Linked DNA regions of Actinoalloteichus fjordicus. The protein of the gene in region 1 binds, or shares a complex with, the protein of each later gene. Links are inferred from orthologs where the notes say so. Each region holds a gene or a part of one and is shown in the gene's direction. Other genes may lie near its edges. The genes, in order: pcrA and uvrB.

Region 1 (8,540 bases):
GGCCTGCCGGACCGCGGCCATCTCGCCGCGCGGGGTGTCGTCGAAGCCGCCCGCGTCCCCTGCGGTGCAGACGCAGTAGGAGACCTGGATGCCCTGGGCCGTCCAGCTCGCGATGGTGGCCGAGGCGGCGAAGTCGACGTCATCGGGATGTGCCGTGACCACCAGCACTCGTTCCACTGTGTCGGCAGGAGGACCGGATGCGATGGCCACGAGAGCAAGGGTAGGGCGCCCGACGGCGGAAATGACCTTGGTTAGCCATGCCGGGCAGCACTGCCACTCGAAAGGAGTGAACGCCACCGCAGAGCGTGATCGCCTGCGGCGGCTTATCGGGTCAGGACTGGTAGCGCTTTCGAGTGGCGTTCAGCGCGTTGGTCGCGGCCACGCCGCTGCCCGCGCCGACGACGATCGCCAGGATGTCCAGCGGCACGCTGCCGTTGGTGAACAGCAGCGCCAGCAGCGCGGCGGCTGCGATGCCGCCCGCCTGCGGGAGTTTGCCCTTGACGTAGTCCGTGACCGGGCCGCCGCCCGCTCGCTTCTTCGCCGCAGCGTTGAGCATCGCGAGGTACCCGCCGTTGCCGACGGCGGCCACCAGGCCGACCAGCGTGACGATGACGGCCAGAAAGTGGATCACCGAGTCCATGCGGTCCAGTCTGCCCGTTTTCCAGGCCCGAGACATCAGTGGTTTCCCGGATGTGACCTAGGGAGCTTCCAGGCCTTTCGCGACGAGGACTGAGCAGACGCCGTCATCGCCTGCGTCGGCGGTCTCGCGCCGGGCCGCCCTCGGGACGGCTGAGCCTGCCGCTGCGGGCGCCTCGCCGCCCTCGGCCGGATCTCCCGGCGTCGAGCTTCCGGAGTCGACGTCGGCCTCCGGCCGATGCGTCGTCGCCGAGGGGGACGACCCCTGGGACACCGGGATGCGCCAGCCCGCCGGATTGCCCGAGTCGACCGGGTCGTGCCCGTTCGACCGGGCGGCCGCTGCTGCGGGATCGCCGCATTGTCGCTACTGCCGGTGCTCGTCTGTGGCGTCGGAGTGACGATGGCGGTGCTCGGGCACCATCGCCGGCGGGGCGAAGGCGCTCACTCGGAGCGTTCGCCGCCCAGTCTGCCGCGCCCGAGTCGCAGCAGCGCCATGGCCAGCTCGCGTCCGTCCGGCCCCAGCTCCCGGTATCGGGCCAGCACCGCCATCTCACGATTGGTGACGATGCGGGGACCTCCTGCGGCCATGCGCGCCTTGCCGACCTGCTGAGAGACCTCGATACGCCTGCGGACCAGCCGCAGGATCTCACTGTCCAGGTAGTCGATCTCCTTGCGGAGCTCGGCGATCTCCTCCGGAGCGGGCTCGCCTGCCCCCGCGGTCGCTGAGTCGGAACTGGCCACGTTCATCTCGGCTCTCCTTCGAGAAGACATTCGACACGACGTCGGGGTCCGGGCCCCGGAACCGAGAAAGCCCCGGGTCCGAGAGGACTCCGGGGCTTGCGTGGTGGCTGATCGTGTTCAGACCACGGACGCCGGAGTCCGGTACCCGTGAGCAAAGTAGCGCTGTGTGAACACCCGTCCAGTCTGCCACAACGCTCGTCAGGCGGTTCGCTGCTCCGACTCCTGAGCTCGGGCGTGTTCCCGACGGCGCCTGCTGATCGAGCGCCACAGCACCACACCCGACACCAGGATGCCCAGGACGCCGAACCCGAGCGTGCCCCACTGGTGACCGATCGCGCGGCCCGCACCACCGATGAACAGTCCGAAACCGGTCCAGGTGACCGCCCAGAGCGCGGCCCCGAGGGTGGCCAGGCGAATGAAGCGCAGGTAGCTCATGCCCAGCGAGCCGACGACGACCGGCACCATCGAGTGGACGACGGCCACGAATCGGGTGGTGATCATGGCGCGGGCGCCGTCACCCTTGGCGATCGACTCCGCCTCGGCCCAGCGCTGGTCGCCCATCTTGCGGCCGATCCAGCCTCGTCGGATGCGGTCGCCGATCAGCCTGCCGATGAGATAGCCGCCGGACTGTCCGACGAGCGTGCCGAGGAAGCTGATCAGCACGATCGCCAGGCCGTACTCCCAGCCCAGTGTCGCGGCGGCGACGAGTACGGCGACGTCGCCGGGCACCACCAGCCCCACCAGCAACGACGTCTCCAGGATCATGATGACCAGCAGGCCGAGCAGGAAGACGAGAGGATCAAGCGAAGCCAGGTACGAGACGATTCCGTTCACGAAGTCGGGCATCGCGCACCGTATTCCTTCGTCTTGGGATCCAGGTGGTCCAGCCGCACGTCGGCTCCTTCCGATTCGGTCTACCCACTCTGTGCCGCGACGACTGCCGTGACATCGGGAAGGACCCTGGAACCGTGATCGGGGCGTGGTGGGGATGTCCGGGATGTCCCTGAGCGTGCCCCACGGCCGTGACGGTCGCCGATGATGACCGAGCGTCATCGTGGTGTCCGACCCCCGGCGCCGCACGCCGGGTGCGGAGCGTATGTGAATGTTGCCGAAAGTAGTCAGATGCGGCGACCGTTGCGATCACGGGCCGGGGCGGCGATTCGCGTGTCGGGGCGATGCGGTAGGCAGAACCGCCGCCTGCCTCAAGCGCTGGAGGGATGGACCCACTCCGGCCTGTACCGTGGAGTGTCGATGAACACCCTGTTCGAGCTTTCCCCAGACGCGTCCACCTCGGCTCCGGCGCGGCGCGCCGTCGACTCGGCGGCCCTGCTGGCGGGACTCAATCCGCAGCAGCACCAGGCCGTGACCCATCAGGGCAGCCCGCTGCTGGTGGTGGCGGGCGCCGGATCGGGAAAGACGCGGGTGCTGACCAGCCGCATCGGTTATCTGCTTGCTGAGCGTGACGTCCACCCTGGTCAGATCCTGGCGATCACCTTCACCAACAAGGCCGCCGCGGAGATGAAGGAACGCGTCGCAGATCTGGTCGGCCCCCGAGCCAATCTGATGTGGGTCTCCACCTTCCACTCGATGTGCGCGCGACTGCTGCGGCGCGAGGCGAGGACCCTGCGGGAGCTGCTGGCAGGCGACGACTCGGCAGGCACCGCGAACTCGAACTTCTCCATCTACGACGGCGACGACGCCAAGCGGCTGATCACCCAGGTCGCCCGTGATCTGGAACTGGACCCCAAGCGGTTCCCGGCTCGGACGCTGGCCGTGCACATCTCCAATCTGAAGAACGAGCTGATCGGGCCTGTGGAGGCCGCAGAACAGGCCGCCGACGAGCTGCAACGGCGGGTGGCGCAGGTCTATGCCGCCTATCAGCGCCGACTGCACTCCAGCAACGCCCTGGACTTCGACGACCTGATCCTGCGCTCGGTCGAGCTGTTGCAGCGGTTCCCCGACGTCGCGGGCTACTACCGGCGTCGCTTCCGGCACGTCATGGTCGACGAGTATCAGGACACCAACCACGCCCAGTACGTGTTGGTGCGCGAGCTGGTCGGCGCGGCCACCGGGGATCAGGGCCCTGCGGTGCCGCCCGCGGAACTGTGCGTGGTCGGCGACGCGGACCAGTCGATCTACGCCTTCCGAGGCGCCACGATTCGCAACATCGTCGAGTTCGAGCGCGACTACCCGGACGCGCGGACGATCATGCTGGAGCAGAACTACCGCTCGACGCAGACGATCCTCTCCGCGGCCAACGCCGTGATCTCCCGCAACCCGGATCGGCGGGACAAGCGGCTGTGGACCGACTCCGGCGAGGGCGAGAAGATCGTCGGCTACGTCGCGGACAACGAACATGACGAGGCGGCGTTCGTCGCCAGGGAGATCGATCGGCTGGTCGACGCGGGCGAGGTCGTCAACGGCGACATCGCGGTCTTCTACCGGACCAACAACCAGTCCCGGGTCTTCGAGGAGATCTTCATCCGGCTCGGCCTGCCGTATCGCGTGGTCGGCGGCGTCCGGTTCTACGAGCGTCGTGAGGTCCGCGATGCGCTGGCCTACCTGCGCGCGCTGGCGAACCCGGACGACGCCGTGGGGCTCCGGCGCATCCTCAACACCCCCAAGCGCGGCATCGGGGACCGGGCGGAGGCGGTCATCTCGGTGTACGCCGAGCAGCAGGAGATCGGCTTCGCTCCGGCGCTGCGAGCCGCAGCCGAGGGGCGGGTCGCCCTGCTCAACTCGCGGTCGCAGAAGGCCGTCGCCGGCTTCGTGGCGTTGATGGACGAGTTGCGAGCCGAACTCGACGCGGGCCACGACGTCGCCGAGATCCTCGAAGCCGTGTTGGAGCGCACCGGCTACCGCGCCACGCTGGAGGACAGCGACGATCCGCAGGACGCCTCGCGGTTGGAGAACCTGACCGAACTGGTCACGGTGGCGCGGGAGTTCGTCGCGCAGGCACTGGCGGTCGAGAACGAGGCCGCACCGGTGTCCCAGGAGACGGCCGAGCCGCTGAGCACGTCGACCGATGCCGACGCGGACGCCGAGGACGGACCGCCCGCAGGCTCGCTGGCCGCCTTCCTGGAACGGGTCGCGCTGGTGGCCGACTCCGATTCCGTGCCGGAGTCCGAGGACGGCGTGGTCACGTTGATGACCCTGCACACGGCCAAGGGCCTGGAGTTCCCGGTGGTGTTCTGCACCGGCTGGGAGGACGGGATCTTCCCGCACCTGCGGGCGCTGGGTGATCCGGCCGAGGCAGCGGAGGAGCGCAGGCTCGCGTACGTCGGCATCACCAGGGCGCGGGAGCGGTTGTACCTGTCGCGGGCGCTGGTGCGCTCGGCCTGGGGACAGCCGATGACCAACCCGGCGTCCCGGTTCCTGGAGGAGATCCCGACGGACCTGATCGACTGGCGCCGCCTTGCCCCGGACCGCTCCGCACCGAGCGTGGCGACCCGCTGGGGCGGCCGGTCCGGCTCGGGATTCGGCTCCGACTCCGCGCAGGCCGCCGTGGCCCAGGGCGGGATGAAGACCACCGGATTCGGCGGCTTCGGGCGGGGCGGCGCGGCCAACGCGGTGCCGATGAAGCTCGACGTCGGCGATCGGGTCAGCCACGACAAGTACGGGCTCGGCAAAGTGGTCGCCACCGACGGCAGCGGCCCGAGGACCACCGCCACCATCGACTTCGGCACGGCGGGCCGGGTGAAGCTCATGCTCATCGGCAGCGTTCCGATGACGAAGTTGTAGGGCTGCATGCGGGCTGTATCCAACTAACGTGTTACGGAAGTTTCTGTCCTAACATGCGTCGAAACTGCATACTTGGGTCGTCGGTGACCTGAGGAGATCGTGATGCTGCTTCGCTTCCGGGTGGCGAACCACCGCTCGCTGCGCGACGAGCAGGAGCTGTCACTCGTCGGGGTGCCCGGCCGTGGGCAGCCGAAGCCGACCGGCCCGGTGCCGCCCACGGTCCGCGTGGCGGGCATCTACGGCGCGAACGCATCGGGCAAGTCCAACGTGCTGCACGCGTTGGGCTACCTTCGGGACGCCGTGGAGCACTCGCACACCAGGTGGCCGGCCCTGGGGGGAACCTATCGAGACCGGTTCCTGCTGGACGCCCGGTCGGCGGAGGAGCCGAGCGGCTACGAGATCGACCTGCTGGTAGAGGGAGTCCGGTACTCCTACGGTTTCGAGATCGATGACAAGGCCGTGCTCGCGGAGTGGCTGTACTCCTTCCCACACGGCGCCCGTCGGCGGATGCTCTTCGAACGCGAGGAAGCCGATTTCAAGTTCGGCCGCAGCCTGCCGGGACGTAACGCGGCGATCGCCGGGATGACTCGGCCCAATGCGCTGTTCCTCTCGGCTGCGGCGAGCAATCAACATGAGATCCTGCTGCGAGTCTTTCGGGCGGTGGTCGGCATCTCTCCCGTCTTCCACGAGGGACTCGGAACATCACCTGTGCCGACGGCGGACTGGCTTGGGACGGACGAGGACCTGATCTCCACTGTCAATTCCTGGCTGCGGGTCGCCGATGTCGGAATCGACAGCGTCTCGGTCTCCGAGATGATCCTCGCGGATGACATCAAGCAGCAGACCCAGGTGCTGATCGAGGCATTTCGGAAGATCAGCGATGACGACTCCTTGGATGATGTACCGGGCGAGTCAAGCGAGATCCGGATCCCGGAGTTGCAGTTTCGGCACCATGCCGACTCGGCGGACATCTCGGTGCTGGGGTTCCACCAGGAGAGTTCGGGGACCCGGATCTGGTTGGCCGTTCTCCCGCTTCTGATCAAGACTCTCCGGCACGGTCTCACCCTGGTGCTCGATGAGATCGACAGCAGCATGCATCCGGCGTTGAGCGGCGCGATCGTCACGGCGTTCAAGGACCCGGAGATCAACCGATCCGGAGCCCAGCTCGTCTTCAGCACCCACGACGTCTCGCTGTTGAGCGGGCTGCTCGACGGTGGCCTGTTGGCGCGGGACGAGGTCTGGTTCACCGAGAAGGATCGGGCCGGAGCGACAAGCCTGTACCCGCTGAGCGACTTTCACCCTCGGCAGGGGGAGAATCTCGAACGGGGGTATCTGCAAGGGCGTTACGGGGCGGTTCCCTTCATCGACGTGCAGGCGCTACGGCTGGTGTTCGCGGCCAAGGGGGAGTGACACGATGGCTCGATCGAAACCAGGTTCTCGATCGATAGCACGGCGTCCCTCCTCTCGGTCGTCACGGTCCTGTATCTGGGTCTTCTGTGAGGGGTTCACGGAGCGGACGTACTTCGAGGCGCTCGCTCGCTTCTTTCGTGACAACGGGATCAAGGCGACCCCGATCGAATGCCGAGTCCTGGGGCGGGACCCGTTGAGCATCGTGCAGACGGCGGTCGAGGCACGGGACAACGGAGTCGGGCGAGGCAGCATCATGCCGCACGATCACGTCTGGTGTCTCGTCGATCGGGATGAACACCATACGTTCGAGGACGCCCTCCGATACGCCGGCCGCAAGGAGATCGACATTGCCGTCTCTACGCCGTGCTTCGAGTTATGGCTGCTCCTGCATTTCGGTGACCAACGTGCGTATCTGACGGCGAAGCAGGCCGAGCGTGCGGTCCGTCGACACCTGCCACGTTATGCCAAGAAGGTGGAACCGGATTTTCCGCTCGATGCGCATCCGGCCGCCGCCGACCGTGCGCGGAGCACGCTGTCGACGGGAGCTTTCGGGGGCAATCCGTCGACCTCGGTCTGGCGGCTGCTCGACGTGATCACCGAGACCCGTAGGCAGGCCCGCCGCTAGGGCCGGACCCGACGTCGTCGTCGCTACGGCTACCGCGAGTGCAAAGAAAAGCTTGCAAACAGAAGTGTGCAAAGGATACTTTGCACCCATGATCGAGCCGCCCCGGCCGCCAGTGCCCCCCGCTCCGCCCGAGCTGCCCGCCCTGCCTGAGCCACCCGCTCCGCCCGCCCGCAAGACGATCGATGTCTCCGGCTTGCGCGCCCTCGCCCACCCGCTGCGGGTCGAACTGCTGGATCAGCTCTCGCTGTACGGGCCTGCGACGGCGTCGCAGCTCGGCCGTCGGCTGGGCGAGAACAGCGGGTCGACCAGCTACCACCTGCGGCAGCTCGCCCGACACGGACTCATCGAGGACGACGATCAACATCGAGCGGGGCGGGAGCGGTGGTGGCGACACCGGGAGGGCGGCCTCATGCTGCACGGCCACGAGTTCCTGCGGCGCGAGGACACCAGGGCCGCCGCGCAGCTCGTCATCCGGGAGTTCCAGCGGGGTAAGGACGAACGGCTGCAGCGCTGGATGGAGACGCACCAGCAGTGGGGCGAGGAGTGGATCGACGCCTCGATCGACGGCGTGATGATGATGCGACTCGATGCCGCCGAACTCGGTGAGCTGGTGGCCGAACTCGGCGCCGTGATCGACCGTTATCGACACCGGCCCGCGCGCCCCGGCACCGAGTCCGTCGAGATCCAGCTCAACGCCTTCCCCAACCCACCCGTCGGCGACGCCGAGCCCAAGACGCAGGCCGAGGCTCCTCGGCGCGACTCCACCGAGCCGAAGGACGAGAACAGATGAGCGCCCCAGGTTTAGGCAGGCCCTTCTGGACGCTGTTCGTCTCCAGCACGGTGTCCAACCTCGGCGACGGCATCGGCCGCGTCGCCCTGCCGCTGCTGGCGGCGACCCTGACACGCGATCCGCTGCTGATCGGCTCCCTCTCCTCCTTCGTCTTCGTGCCCTGGCTGATGTTCGCTCTGCTCAGTGGTGCCCTGGTCGATCGAATGGACCGTAGGAAGGTGATGATCGCGGCCAACCTCTTCCGGTCGGTCGTGGTCGGCGGGCTCGCGGTCGCCGTGTTCACCGAGCAGGCGGCCGTCTGGATGCTCTTCGTCGCCGCCTTCATCCTCGGGGCCGCCGAGACGCTCTACGACAGCGCGGCGCGGGCCATCCTGCCGGGAGTCGTGCGGCGTGATCAGCTCGCGGCGGGCAACGGGCGGCTGGAGAGCGGCGAGGTCGTGGCGCAGAACTTCCTCGGGGCCCCGTTGGCGAGCTCGCTGTTCGTGCTCGTGGCCGCCGGGCCGTTCCTGGCGAACTCGGCAGGCTTCCTCCTGGCCGCGCTGCTGCTTCTTCTACTGCCGGGGAGCCATCGGGCGAAGCCCGCCGCCGACGCACCGG
Region 2 (8,364 bases), 4.2 Mb from region 1 along the record:
GACGGCCGGTCCGTCCTTTCTCCGGAGGGGACGGACCGGCCGATGTCGTGACGCGGCCGGCAGGATGGCCGAGTGCTGCGTATCGGGCTGACCGGAGGGATCGGGGCGGGCAAGTCGACCGTCGCGAGGCGATTCGCGGACCACGGGGCGGTGATCGTGGATGCCGACCGGCTGGCCAGGGAGGTCGTCGCTCCCGGCACGGCGGGACTGGCGGAGATCGTCGACGCCTTCGGTTCGAGGATGCTGACCGACGACGGCGAGTTGGATCGGCCCGCCATGGGCGAGCTGGTGTTCGCCGATCCGGCGGCTCGTGCTCGGCTCAACGAGATCGTGCATCCCAAGGTGGGCGCCCGGACCGCCGAGGTGCTCGCCGAGGCCCCGGCCGACGCCGTCGTCGTGCATGACGTCCCCCTGCTCGTGGAGAACGGTCTGGCGCCCGGCTATCACCTGGTGGTGGTGGTCGACGCCGACGAAGCGATCCGAGTGGAGCGGGTGCGGCGGACCAGGGGCATGACCGAGGAGGCCGTGCGGGCGCGCATTGCCAGCCAGGCGAGCCGGGCGGACCGGCGGGCCGTGGCGGACGTCTGGCTCGACAACGACGGTGCGCAGGCGGAGCTGATCACGCTGGTGGACGCGCTGTGCAGGGATCGGGTGCGGCCCTTCGAGGAGAACCTGCGCCTGGGCAGGCCCGCGCAGTCGGTCGACGGCACCGTTCGCGAGCACGACCCGGAGTGGCCCGCGCAGGCAGGCCGCCTGATCCGCAGACTGCGTCATGAGCTGGGTGAACGGGCGGCGGCGATCGAACACGTCGGAGCCACGGCCGAGCCGGGGCGCCCGGCCCCCGACCTGCTCGAGCTCGAGCTCGCCGTGCCGTCGGTCGAGACCGCCGACTCGCTGACGCCATTGCTCGCTCAGGCGGGGTTCCCGCCGCTCGCCGATGCGGCGGCTCGGCACCAGCGGGCCGATGCCGGACGTCAGGGCGCCCGAGTGTTTCGGTCGGCTGATCCGGGCAGGCCCGCCGACCTGTACGTCACGGTCGCGGATCGGCCGTGACCGTGCGGGTCGCTGAGCGGGCCTGCCTGCTCGGCGCAGGATGCAGCGACGCGGTGGGCGGCCGCCGATCGACGGCAGGCACTCAGCGCGGCGGCCAGCTCTCGAAGATCCCGGAGGACAGCAGCCACCGGGAGAGGTCGTGCCGTTGGAGGCTGACCTCCTCCAGCGTCCGGTGCACCGTGCGCAGCGCGAGATCGGCGTCTCTCGGCGGCAGGACCCGGCCCGCCACGGCGGCGGCGAACTCCTCGGAACGCACGATCCGTGCCGTCGTCCCGCCGGGAACGGCGAGTCCGAGCAGCAGGTCCGTGGTCCGCCAGCTGCGATGATCTCGCTCGACACGCACGGCGGTGAGGACACTGGGACCACTGCGTCCGTGTCGGGAGCGCGGCCGCTGGTGCACCAGCCGTAGCCCGAGATCGGCGAGGATCCAGGTCACCTCGGAACCCGCGAAGGGGTCTTCCGGGGTGAGGTATTCCATCCGAAGTCCCCACCGTTCGACAGAACAGGTGGTGAGACGTCGGCGGGTACCCGAGGAATAATTACGTACCGAAGTGATCGTATCGACCACATCGACCAACTGCGGAGTGATAACGGCGCCCACAGGGCCAGAGCGTAGCGGCGTGGGCGCTGTTTGTGACCAGGCTTACTGCTTCTTTTCCGTCACGGATCGCCATCGTGTGGATTGCTTTCCGTCAATTGGTCACAACCCCACCGCATCAGCGGTTGACGCGGCCTCGAATGCCGGTTAATCGGCTGGTAGGGCCGGGTGTGGGGTGTTCGTCGTCCCGGCGAGGTCGAAGCCTGCCGTCCGCAGCCACCGGAACACGTCGTGACCGTTGGCGGCGATGCCCTCTACCGCGCGGTGGGTGTTCTCCATGGCGATCTGTGCACTGGCGGGGTCGAGCAGGTCGGCGGCGAGCGCGGCCAACAGCTCGTCGGAGTCCACGACGGTGATGCCTCGGCCCGTCCAGACCAACAGGTCGAGATAGTGGTCGACGCTCGTCCAGCTGGTCCTTCCCGGCGTCACCGCCACCAGGTCCAGGTAGAGATCGCAGTCGGGCACCGCGCCGGGGTGCAGGTCGTAGTCCGTCACCCGAAGGCCCAGTTCCGGGAGCAGCCAGGAGCGGAGGTACGCGATGCGGTGGTGTCCGACGACCGGCCGAGCGAGAAACAGCCCGAACGGGTGAACCTCGAAGCGGTCCACGGTGCGGACGATCCCTTTGGGATCGGTATTGGTCATGCGGTCCAGGTCGAACGTCTCGACCTTGGGCGCGTGGACGTGCGACGCGATCTGAACCTCGACGCTCATACACCCATACTGCCTAATCCGTGACCGTAGCGTGATCCCCCGATCGTGTAAGTGCTGTGGCGACAGGTCCGCCCGACGGGTGGCCGACCCGAGCATGTCGCGGGTGGTCTTCGAGCCGCCGGGGCGGCGCGACAGTGGTGTGACGACGGTGGTGTGATGACAGTGGTGTGACTCGGCACGACAGTGGCGTCGCCCACGACGACGGACGATGTCGGAGGGCAGGCCTACGCTGGTCGGCGTGGCAGATGCACCGGTGACCGCCTCCTCCCAGTTCCGTCCGATCAGCGACGTCCCCCGCTCGGACGGCCGCTTCCGCGTCGTCAGCGACTACGAGCCTGCCGGGGACCAGCCGCAGGCGATCGCCGAGCTGGAGAAGCGCCTGCGTGCGGGCGAGCGCGACGTCGTGCTGCTCGGCGCGACCGGAACCGGCAAGTCGGCGACCACGGCCTGGCTGGTCGAGAAGGTGCAGCGACCGACGCTGGTGATGGCGCCGAACAAGACGCTGGCCGCCCAGCTCGCCAACGAGTTGCGCGGATTCTTCCCGGACAACGCCGTGGAGTACTTCGTCAGCTACTACGACTACTATCAGCCCGAGGCGTACGTCCCGCAGACCGACACCTTCATCGAGAAGGACTCCTCGATCAACGAGGACGTCGAGCGACTGCGGCACTCGGCGACGATGAGTCTGCTGACTCGGCGCGACGTCATTGTGGTCGCCTCCGTGTCCTGCATCTACGGCCTGGGCACTCCGCAGTCCTACCTCGACCGCTCCATCCCGCTGGCCGTCGGCCAAGAGGTCGACCGCGACCTGCTGCTGCGCGCACTGGTCGACGTCCAGTACGACCGCAACGACCTGGCCTTCAGCCGAGGCACGTTCCGGGTCCGCGGGGACACCGTCGAGGTCATCCCGGCTTATGAGGAGCTGGCCGTCCGCATCGAGTTCTTCGGCGACGAGGTCGACAAGCTGTACTACCTGCATCCGTTGACCGGCGAGGTGGTCCGTGAGCTGACGGAGGTGCGGATCTTCCCCGCCACCCACTACGTCGCCGGACCGGGCCGGATGGAGAAGGCGATCCACTCGATCGAGGCCGAGTTGGAGACGCAGCTGGCTCGGCTGGAGGGACAGGGCAAGCTGCTGGAGGCGCAGCGGCTGCGGATGCGCACGTCCTATGACATCGAGATGATGCGCCAGGTCGGCTTCTGCTCCGGGATCGAGAACTACTCCCGCTTCATGGACGACCGGGAGGCGGGCTCGGCGCCCGCGACCCTCATCGACTACTTTCCCGAGGATTTCCTCCTCGTCATGGACGAGTCCCATGTCACGGTGCCGCAGGTGGGCGGGATGTACGAGGGCGACGCCTCACGGAAGCGGACCCTGGTCGACCACGGCTTCCGGCTGCCCAGCGCACTGGACAATCGGCCGCTGACCTGGGAGGAGTTCTCCGATCGGATCGGGCAGACCGTCTACCTGTCCGCCACCCCCGGCCCCTTCGAGCTGGGGCAGACCGGCGGTGAGTTCGTCGAGCAGGTGATCCGCCCGACCGGCCTGGTCGACCCGCAGGTGCTGGTCAAGCCGACCGACGGGCAGATCGACGATCTGGTGCACGAGATCCGGCTGCGTGCGGAGCGGGACGAGCGGGTGCTCATCACCACGCTTACGAAGAAGATGGCCGAGGACCTGACCGACTACCTGCTCGAACTGGGCATCCGGGTGCGATACCTGCACTCGGAGGTCGACACCCTGCGTCGGGTCGAGCTGCTGCGGCAGCTGCGCCTCGGCGAGTTCGACGTGCTGATCGGCATCAACCTGCTCCGCGAGGGCCTCGACCTGCCGGAGGTCTCGCTGGTCGCGATCCTGGACGCGGACAAGGAGGGCTTCCTCCGGTCGGGCACCAGCCTCATCCAGACCATCGGCCGCGCGGCGCGCAACGTGTCCGGCGAGGTCCACATGTACGCGGACCGGGTGACGGATTCGATGCGTCGGGCCATCGACGAGACCGACCGACGGCGGGCCAAGCAGATCGCCTACAACGAGGAGCGCGGGCTCGATCCGCAGCCGCTGCGCAAGCGGATCGCCGACATCCTCGATCAGGTGTACTCCGAGGCCGAGGACACCGCGACGACCGAGGTCGGCGGGCGCAACGCCTCCCGAGGCCGCAAGCCGGTCGGCGAGCGGGGACAGCCTCGGGGCAGCGCGGGCGTGCTGGCCGATCGGGACACCACCTCGATGCCGAGGGCGGAGCTGGCCGATCTCGTGCAGCAGCTCACCGATCAGATGATGAACGCGGCCCGTGAGTTGCAGTTCGAGCTGGCGGGCAGGCTGCGCGACGAGATCGCCGACCTGAAGAAGGAACTGCGGTCGATGGACGCCGCCGGGGTGTCCTGAAGCGGACTCGTCGCGATGATCTTCGCGTCGTCCGGGCGCGGGGTTAGCCTCGACGGCGAGGTGAGTGGATGAGTATCGGTTTTCAGGTGACGTTCGACGCGATCGACCCTGCCCGGCTCGCCGACTTCTGGGCGGAGGCTCTCGTGTACGAGCTGGAGCCGCCGCCCGCGGGCTTCGCGACGTGGGAGGACTTCGGTCGGGCCGTCAACCTGCCCGCGGCGCGCTGGAACGACCGGGCCGCGGTGCGCGATCCGGAGGGCAGCAGGCCCGGGCTGGTGTTCCAGCGTGTTCACGAGGGCGGGTCGGCGAGGAACCGGGTCCGTCTCGACGTCCACGTCAGCGAGGGCGCCGCGGACATGGACGAGCAGAAGGCCAGGGCGCGGGCGCACGTCGAGCGTCTGGTGCAGGCGGGGGCGGCGGAGCTCCGCGAGGTGGACGGCGTCACCGGCTGGTGCATCGTCCTGACCGATCCGGAGGGCAATGAGTTCTGCGTCCGGTGAGGCGACCCGTGGCGACGAGCCGCCGGTGCGGCGCGGGACGCGGTGTGGCCGGCAGGGCGGCCCGATCGCACCTGGTCGCCCGTCCCGGTCGCCGGTCGTGCGGCTGTCTCGCCAGAGGAGGGCGAGCCGAGGTCAGCTCGTGATGTCCTTGCGCTCGAAGCGGAAGCCTGCCGCCAGCAGGAACACGGTGGCGTAGGCGATGGACGCGAACACGCCCCGCGCGGGGTCGGTGAAGTCGGGCTGCGCGCTGAGCAGGTCGGTCCAGGCATAGGCGTAATGCGTGGGCAGGAACATCCGCAGATCGCCGAGCGCGGTGATCTGGTCGAGGATCTGCGAGACGATGAACACGAGCACCGCGCCGCCGACGGCACCGAGCGGCGCATCGGTGGACACCGACAGCAGCAGGGCGAGCCCCGCGATCCACAGGTAGAAGACGAGCAGGTAGGCCACGACCATCGCCAGGGCCGCCAGGCCGGTGGCGAAGGGCAGCGTCTCGCCGGCAGGAGTGGTCAGTGACCCCGAGCCGTAGGCAGCCAGACCGACGAGCAGCGCCGCACCGGGCAGCAGCACCAGCGACGCCAGCCCGAGCAGCCCGGACACCAGCGCCTTCTGCCGCAGCAGCCTGGCGCGGGGGATCGGCACGGCCAACAGGTACCGCAGACTCGACCAGGCGGCCTCGCCAGCGACCGTGTCCCCGAAGAACAGCGCGATGACCACCACGAAGAGGAAGCCGACCGAGGCGAACAGCGAGAACAACGCGAAATTCAGGCCGCTGCCGGTGGCCAGATCGACGAAGCCGCCGCGTTCGGGCCCCGACTCGTCGGTGCCGATCTGGAAGGCGGCCCACAGGATGACCGGCAGGGCGACCAGTAAGGCCAGGGTGATCCGCGTCCGTCTTCGCCGCAGCTGCCTGCCCAGCTCGACGCGCAGGCGCAGCGTGTTCGACGGACGGTAGCCCGTGGCGGCACCCTGCCCGGCGTCACGCCAGGTCCCTGCGTGCGAGTGCGATGCGTGCGAGTGCGATGCGGCGCGATCCTCCGACGGGCCCTCGACGGGTGCGTCGGGCGAGATCGCCTCGTTCTGTGGCCTGTTCACGGTGCGGTCTCTCCTCCCACGAGCTGGAGGAACGCGTCCTCGAGCCTGCCACGCGGGCCGACCTGGTCGACCGCGATGCCTGCCGCCACCAGGGCGGCGACCACTGTCGACACGGGCGTGTCGACCAGCCGCGCCGTCACCGAGTTCTCGTCGGCGGCGACCTCCTCGACTCCGCGCAGCGTGCGCAGAGCCAGACCCGCCGCCGCCGGATCGTCGACCACGAAGGTGACCTCGCCGTCGCCGGTGACGATGTCGGAGACCGGTCCCGCCGCGACCAGCCTGCCCCGGTGCATCACCACGAGGTGATCGCAGGTCTGTTCCACCTCGGAGAGCAGATGGCTGGAGACCAGCACGGTGCGTCCGGTGGCGGCGTAGTCGGCGAGCACCGTGCGAAGCCGATGGATCTGCGGCGGGTCGAGGCCGTTGGCAGGCTCGTCCAACACCAGGAGGTCGGGCATGCCGAGCATGGCCTGCGCAAGGGCCAGGCGCTGCCGCATGCCCTGGCTGTAGGCGTCCACCCTGCGGTGCACGGCGGTGCCCAGGCCCGCGATCGTCAGCGCCTCGTCCAGCCGGGCGCTCTCCTCGGAACGCCCGGTGGCGGCCCAGTAGGACCGCAGATTGTCCAGGCCGGACAGATGCGGCAGGAATCCCGCCCCCTCCACGAAGGAGCCGACTCGAGACAGCACGGGAGCCCCCGGCCGGATGAGGTGACCGAAGACCCGCACCGACCCCTCCGACGGCGAGATCAGGCCGAGCAGCATGCGCAGCGTGGTGGTCTTGCCTGCGCCGTTGGGCCCGAGGAGACCGACGACCTGGCCGGGATCCACGCGAATCGACAGGTCCGAGACGACGGCGACTCCGCCGCCGTAGGACTTGCCCAGTCCCTCGGTCGACAGCGGGACGTCGGCCAGTTCGGGGTCGAAGTCCGCCGTCTGCCGCCGTCGGATCGCGCTGACGACCGCCACCGCGACACCCAGTACCACCACCGCCAGCGCGCCGAGCAGCGGTTCCGTCGGCGGCTCGATGTTCGTGGGAGTGCCTGCGACGGTGGGCAGGCTGAGGTGTTCGTCGCCGCCGAGCCCGACCAGCGTGACGCCCGGCTGCGTCGTACCTCGGTAGGCCTGATCGGTCGTGGTCACGGCGACCTCGACCCGGTCGCCTGCGTCGAGGGTGTGCACGATGCCGGGCAACGTGACCACGACCTCGGTGGGTGATCCGTCGGCGCGCAGGTCCCCGAGCCGGATCGGCGCGACCGCACCACCCGGCAGCCTGCGGTCGTCGCCGGTCCCGAGGTCGTAGAGCTTGACGAAGAGCACCGTCGACCCGGTCCTGGGCTGGCCGGGGACGGCGGAGACCTGGAGCGTGATCCTCGGTGCTCCGGCGATCAGGACCGATTCCGACAAGGGCTCGCTGGTGAACGTCGCGACCTGGCCTGGCAGGTCCGTGGCGAGGCCGCCTGCTCCGCCTGCGGGCAGGCCGCCCAGGCCGAGGCCGGGCAGGCTGCTGACCGAGGCGGGCTGACCGCCGGGCGGGCTGAGCACGGGCGTCGGCTCGCCTGCCAGCCGAAGGTTCTCCCAGGCGGTGCCGTCGTCCTCGGCCAGACCGGGATAGGCCGCCGCGGTGACGGTCTGGGGCGGGGCCTCCTCGTTGGGACCGGTGTTGGGCAGGGCGTATTCGAATCCGGTGCCCGGATCGGACCCGCGATCCGCGAGGTGGAAGTCGAACCAGTCGCCGACCTCGTCGAGGAGGTCCGGACCGGGCGACTCGCCGTCGTGGCCGCCGTCGTACCAGATCATGCGCACGGTGCCGCCTGCCTCGGTGATCTCGCGCGCGGTGGCGTCGGACTCCTCCAGGCCGAACAGGGTGTCCTGCCTGCCCTGGATGAGCAGCGTCGGTGCCTGGATGGAGTCGGTCACCGACGAGGGGGATCGGGCGGCGAGGAGGTCCACGGTCTCGGCGCTGGGTCTGCCGGTCGTGGCGAGTTCCGTGTAGGCCTCGCAGACCGCGCTGCTGAACCGGCC

Evidence for each region.
Region 2: the proteins of pcrA (region 1) and uvrB are in contact, whole or in part, in a crystal structure (PDB 7EGT), measured with the Thermus thermophilus proteins. The link is inferred for Actinoalloteichus fjordicus from one-to-one orthologs. Residues at the interface, in WP_096412145.1 of Thermus thermophilus: His654, Arg656, Phe657, Gln666, Asp668, Glu669, Lys680, Arg681, Leu682, Ser683, Lys685, Tyr686, Ala687; in WP_096411307.1 of Thermus thermophilus: Glu23, Leu25, Arg26, Asp27, Gly28, Glu29, Arg30, Phe31, Arg55, Glu326, Asp327, Phe328, Glu379, Ser382, Gln383, His398, Gly400, Arg401.

Annotation. Positions count from the first base shown.
Region 1 is NZ_CP016076.1:6,536,390-6,544,929, reverse strand. What follows is about bases 2,233-5,373. They hold pcrA (DNA helicase PcrA), read left to right. Parts: upstream 2,233-2,628; coding sequence 2,629-5,118; downstream 5,119-5,373. Other genes in these bases: UA74_RS27930 (AAA family ATPase), read left to right, coding at 5,221-5,373. In the rest of the region: UA74_RS27960 (PIG-L deacetylase family protein), read right to left, coding at 1-210; UA74_RS27955 (hypothetical protein), read right to left, coding at 332-640; UA74_RS27945 (chorismate mutase), read right to left, coding at 1,078-1,383; UA74_RS27940 (DedA family protein), read right to left, coding at 1,576-2,223; more of UA74_RS27930, read left to right, coding at 5,374-6,528; UA74_RS27925 (RloB family protein), read left to right, coding at 6,533-7,153; UA74_RS27920 (winged helix-turn-helix domain-containing protein), read left to right, coding at 7,242-7,943; UA74_RS27915 (MFS transporter), read left to right, coding at 7,940-8,540. UniProt on the Escherichia coli protein: A helicase with DNA-dependent ATPase activity. Unwinds DNA duplexes with 3'-5' polarity. Translocates on single-stranded DNA with 3'-5' polarity. Initiates unwinding more efficiently from a nicked substrate than double-stranded DNA.
Region 2 is NZ_CP016076.1:2,384,255-2,392,618, forward strand. The notes cover bases 2,195-5,159. They hold uvrB (excinuclease ABC subunit UvrB), read left to right. Parts: upstream 2,195-2,570; coding sequence 2,571-4,748; downstream 4,749-5,159. Other genes in these bases: UA74_RS10760 (DUF402 domain-containing protein), read right to left, coding at 2,195-2,362; UA74_RS10770 (VOC family protein), read left to right, coding at 4,817-5,159. In the rest of the region: coaE (dephospho-CoA kinase), read left to right, coding at 73-1,053; UA74_RS10755 (DUF402 domain-containing protein), read right to left, coding at 1,136-1,531; more of UA74_RS10760, read right to left, coding at 1,799-2,194; more of UA74_RS10770, read left to right, coding at 5,160-5,248; UA74_RS10775 (ABC transporter permease), read right to left, coding at 5,381-6,343; UA74_RS10780 (alpha/beta fold hydrolase), read right to left, coding at 6,340-8,364. UniProt on the Escherichia coli protein: The UvrABC repair system catalyzes the recognition and processing of DNA lesions. A damage recognition complex composed of 2 UvrA and 2 UvrB subunits scans DNA for abnormalities.